2 regions of the Paraburkholderia sabiae genome follow, and region 2 is predicted to be linked to the other one. Evidence: predicted binding sites of a transcription regulator. Region 2 holds the regulator's gene; the other holds the start of a gene.

Region 1 (2,398 bases), on a different replicon from region 2:
GCTTTCCACGCAGATGAATAATGATTCCGGACTTCGGCTATGTGTTTTCACATAGCCTTTTTTGCTTTTATAAATTCAGTAAAGCTAACTAGTTGCATATAACCAACAAGTAATTTATCCGCTTTTCGGCGCTTGTATTCTCCGGGTCGCAATACACCTTAAACGAGTAGATAGGGGAACAGATGAAAAGAACTGCAATTGCAGCTGTCGCATTGGCACTGGGCTCGGTGACGGTTGCGGCCCACGCACAAAACAGCGTCACGCTCTACGGCCTCATCGATTCGGGCATCGGCTACGTGCACAACGCGGACTCGAACAGCAACCTGACGGGCATGATCAACGGCAACCTCAGCGGCGACCGCTGGGGCCTGAAAGGCAGCGAAGATCTCGGCGGCGGTCTGAAGACGATCTTCGCTCTCGAAAGCGGCTTCGACGTCGGCACGGGCAAGATGGGCCAGGGCACGCGTCTGTTCGGCCGCCAGGCGTATGTCGGCTTCCAGGGCGACAAGTGGGGTACCGTCACGCTGGGCCGTCAATACGATCCGATCACCGACACGGTGCAGGGTGTCACCGCCGACAACTTCTTCGGTTCGACCTTTGCAACGCCGGGCGACGTCGACAACAACGACAACAGCGCGCGCATTTCGAACGCCGTCAAGTACGTGTCGCCGACCTACGCGGGCTTCCAGTTCGAAGGCCTGTACGCATTCAGCGGCGTGGCCGGCCAGGCAGGCCAGGGCTACACGTATAGCGGCGCGGCGACGTACACGGCAGGTGCATTGTCGCTGGCGGCAGGCTACCTGCGCGCGACGAACAACTCGGCAACGGCCGCACGCACGAGCTGGGCAAGCAGCACGACGGATTCGATCTTCGACAGCCATATCAACGACGGCTATGTCACGGCGAAGTCGGTGAGCATTGCGCAGATCGGCGGCCAGTACGTGCTCGGCTCGTTCACGATGGGCGCGTCGTACAGCAACACGCAGCTGAAGGCGGACGCAAGCTCGACCTTCTCGTCGACCGAGAAGTACAACAGCGGCAAGGCATTCGTTGCGTACCAGGCAACGCCTGCATTGATCGCGGGCGTGGGTTACGCCTATACGGCAGCATCGGGCGATACGTCGGCGCACTACCATCAGGTCAGCATCGGCGCGGACTACAACCTGTCGAAGCGCACCGACTTCTACGCGGTCGCCGCGTACCAGCACGCGAACGGCACGCAGCGTTTGTCCGATGGCACGACGCAGGCAGCACAGGCATCGATCGGCTCGTACGGCTATAACGGCACGAGCACGCAAGAGATCGCGATTGTCGGCATTCGCCACAAGTTCTGATCGATTGCATTCGCTGTATGAAACCGCATGCGTAATTCGCGCATGCGGTTTTTTTATGTCTTCAGGAAAGAATCCGCAAGAAAGTTGAAGTAAGCGTAAATGGCATTGATGAAAGGATTTGCACTCTTCATTTTGCTCGCATAAGACCGTTAGAAAAGAGGCAGCGTCGCGAATAAACGCTTTATGCGCCGGCGATGCAAAAGATCCTTAAGAGCAGCTATTGAAGAACGAGGAAGCGAATGCTGAATATCAACACCAACATCATGTCGCTGACGGCGCAGAACAACCTGTCGGGCTCGCAAAGCGCGCTCTCGCAGGCAATCAGCCGTCTGTCGTCGGGCAAGCGCGTGAACACGGCCGCGGATGACGCAGCAGGTCTCGCCATTTCGACGACGCAGACGGCTTCGATCAATGCGCTCACGCAAGGCGCGTCGAACGCGAACAACGGCATTTCCATGGTGCAGACGACGAACGGCGCGCTGAAATCGGTCGTCGACAACCTGCAGCGTATTCGCCAGCTGGCAGTCGAAGCAGGCGACGGTTCGCTCGACTCCGCGGCGCTCGCGAACCTTCAGTCGGAAGTCGCGACGCGTCTCACGGAAATCACGCGTGTCGCGCAACAGACGACCTTCAACGGCCAGTCCGTGCTGAACGGCATCGGCTCGGTCAACTTCCAGATCGGTGCGTTCGACGCCCAGCAGATCACCGCCGACTTCGGCTCGCAGAAGTGGGACGCGAGTTCGCTCGGTATCAGCGGTCTGAGCGTGTCGACGGCATCGGGCGCGCAGGCGGCGATGAGCACGATCGACAGCGTGCTGACGAGCGTCAACACCTTCCAGGCAACACTCGGCGCAACACAGAACACCTTCCAGGCCGCCATCTCGACGACCAACACACAGGCAACGAACATGAGTTCCGCGCGCTCGCAGATTACCGACGCCGACTTCGCGACGGAAACGGCGAATCTCTCGAAAGCGCAGGTGCTGCAGCAAGCGGGTATCTCGGTGCTGGCGCAAGCCAACTCGATGCCGCAAAGCGTGTTGAAGCTGCTCGAATAAACGCGA
Region 2 (2,398 bases):
TACTCGGATGGAGTACAACCGGCGGGCGCTTGCTGCTCTTAATGTGGCCGTTGGGCCGGAGCGTGGTGCGCTTTATGGGCCCGATGGGCGGGTTCCTGCTTTTGGGGTTTGATTTTTAAGGGGCTTCGCCCCTTTGGATCCCCTTCTGTTCTCTACCGGACCGGTGCCTTTTGGTGCCGGTTTTGTTTTTTGGGTTTTCGGTTTTTGGTTTTTGCCTTTGCTTTTGCTGGCATCCGCGTTGACGTATCGGTTTGCTAGCGTTGCCCCTGTGCGGGGCGGCACCTACTTTTCTTTGCAGCGGCAAAGAAAAGTAGGCAAAAGAAAGCCGCTTTGAACCTCCAGTGCCTGCCAGGATAACGCTGCCGCGTGCCGCGGTTGAGCTATTGCGTAGCGACGCCAACACCCCGTAGAAAGCCCGCAGTCAACCGCGCACGGCGCGAAAACCCACACACAGTCTGGAGCACATACCGCCGCCATTGGACCGACGGCAGACGGACAAAAACAAGCCGACCGAATGTGCTCCAAGTGGATGTCATCTTTCCTGCCGCGCGCGCCCGACTGCGGGCTTTCTACGGAGTGTTGGCGTCGCTGCGCGACAGCTCAACTGCGGCATGGCCCAGCGCGAACCTGGCAGGCACCGGAGGTGTGAAGCCGCTTTCTTTGGTTACTTTCTTTGCGGCGGCAAAGAAAGTAACTGCCGCCCCGCACAGGGGCAACGCTAATAAACCAAAACGATAGAGCGGATGCCAGCGAAGGCGAAAGCGAAAGCAAAAGCAAAGGCAAAGGCAAAGGCAAAGGCACAAAAACAAAAAGAGCCGACCTAAAAAAAGATCAGCTCTTTCGAAGAAAAGAAGCAACAGCGAACGACCCGAGAAAGCCGCCCGCCGGGCAAAGAAAAAACCTTAGCTAGTCTCAGCCGAAGCCCAGGCCTGCTCGCGCAAGCGAGTCCTCAACCGAGCAACAGCCTGCGAATGCAACTGACAAACGCGAGACTCGCTCACTTCCATCACAGCTCCAATCTCACGCAGATTCAACCCGCGCTCATAGTAAAGCGACATGAGGAGCTTCTCCCGCTCGGGCAACCGGTCGATCGCCTCGACCAGCGCACCGCGCAGCGACTCATCCAGCAACGCCGACAGCGGATCCGAATGATCGACGCAATAACGGTCGAGGAACGGCTCGTCATCCGCCGAACGATCGAAGTCTTCGTAGTAAATCAGCTGGCTGCCGTGCAGATCCTGCAGCATCGACTGATACTCGTCGAGCGGCATCTTCAGATGCTCGGCAATCTCCGTCTCGCTCGCCGAACGGCCCAGCGACTGCTCGACCTGATGCACGGCGCTTTCGACCTCGCGCGACGTGCGGCGCAAGCTACGCGGCAGCCAGTCGTTGCTGCGCAGCTCGTCGAGCATCGCGCCGCGAATCCGCTGGCTCGCGTACGTCTCGAACTGCGCGCCCTGGTCTTCCTTGTAACGGCTCGCCGCGTCGAGCAGGCCAATCATGCCGGCCTGAATCAGATCGTCGAGATCGACGCTCGCCGGCATCTTGGCGACGAGCTGCAAACCGAGACGGCGCACCAGCGGTGCGTATTTCGTCAAAACGTCGGCTTGCGAAATTTTTCCTTGAGCGTTGTACATCGTGCTCCCCTTATCCTTGCCCTCAGGCGTGCTGCGCAGACGGTTGATCGGCGAATTGCGCCGTAGTTACGGTCGTCCGCGGCACGCCATGCGTCCGTGACGAAATCGCTGGCCGCATCGGCCAGTACTGCAGTTCGGCTGCGATATGACGGAAATCGCGCGCAGCAGGTGCCGATGGGAAAGCATCGACGACACAACGCGACAAATCCGTGGCTCGCGCCATCAAAGGATCGGCTGCAACGCAGCCGGCATCTTCCAGCGACACAGCGAGATAACGCCCCGCCACGCCCGCCAGATTTTCAAAAGCGGTGTGCGCATCGGCCACGCTCTGCACGTGGTTCACGAGCACACGAAACTGCGCAATCGCATGCGCGAAGTGCAAACGCTTCATGCACGCATACGCATCGGTGATCGCCTGCGCCGCGACGCGCGTCACGACCATCACGTCGTGGGACTGCATCGCCAGCGCGGACAGCGAGCCTTCGCGATCCACCTGCGCGTCGATCAGCACGACATCGGCCGGCCCGCTCAGCACCACGCCCATCTGTTCCGGCGTGCAGCTTTCGCGATTGCCGCGCGATGCTGCGAGCACCGCGAAGCCCAGCGCGTGACGGCCAGCCGCCTGATCGAGCGTCATCTCGCCGCGCATCACCGCGGCGAAATTGCCTGCGCCGCGCACGCCGCCCAGCATCGCGCTCACCGAGCGCTCGCCGAGCGACTCGTCGATCACGAGTACGTCCTTGCCCTGCTCCGCGAGCGCG

Evidence for each region. The regulator FliA, encoded in region 2, starts transcription of late flagellar genes. The targets are predictions, from matches to a motif close to CTAAAGTTTNNNNNNNNNNNGCCGNTA.
Region 1: the regulator FliA is predicted to act here: its motif matches at 1,460-1,486, upstream of QEN71_RS32530 (flagellin domain-containing protein).

What each region holds. Positions count from the first base shown of each region.
Region 1 covers NZ_CP125296.1:635,028-637,425, forward strand. The annotation lists gene QEN71_RS32525 (porin) at 183-1,334, shown strand; gene QEN71_RS32530 (flagellin domain-containing protein) at 1,574-2,392, shown strand.
Region 2 covers NZ_CP125295.1:6,413,616-6,416,013, forward strand. The annotation lists gene QEN71_RS28935 (flagella synthesis protein FlgN) at 1-112, shown strand, start outside; gene QEN71_RS28940 (RNA polymerase sigma factor FliA) at 903-1,637, opposite strand; gene QEN71_RS28945 (MinD/ParA family ATP-binding protein) at 1,660-2,398, opposite strand, start outside.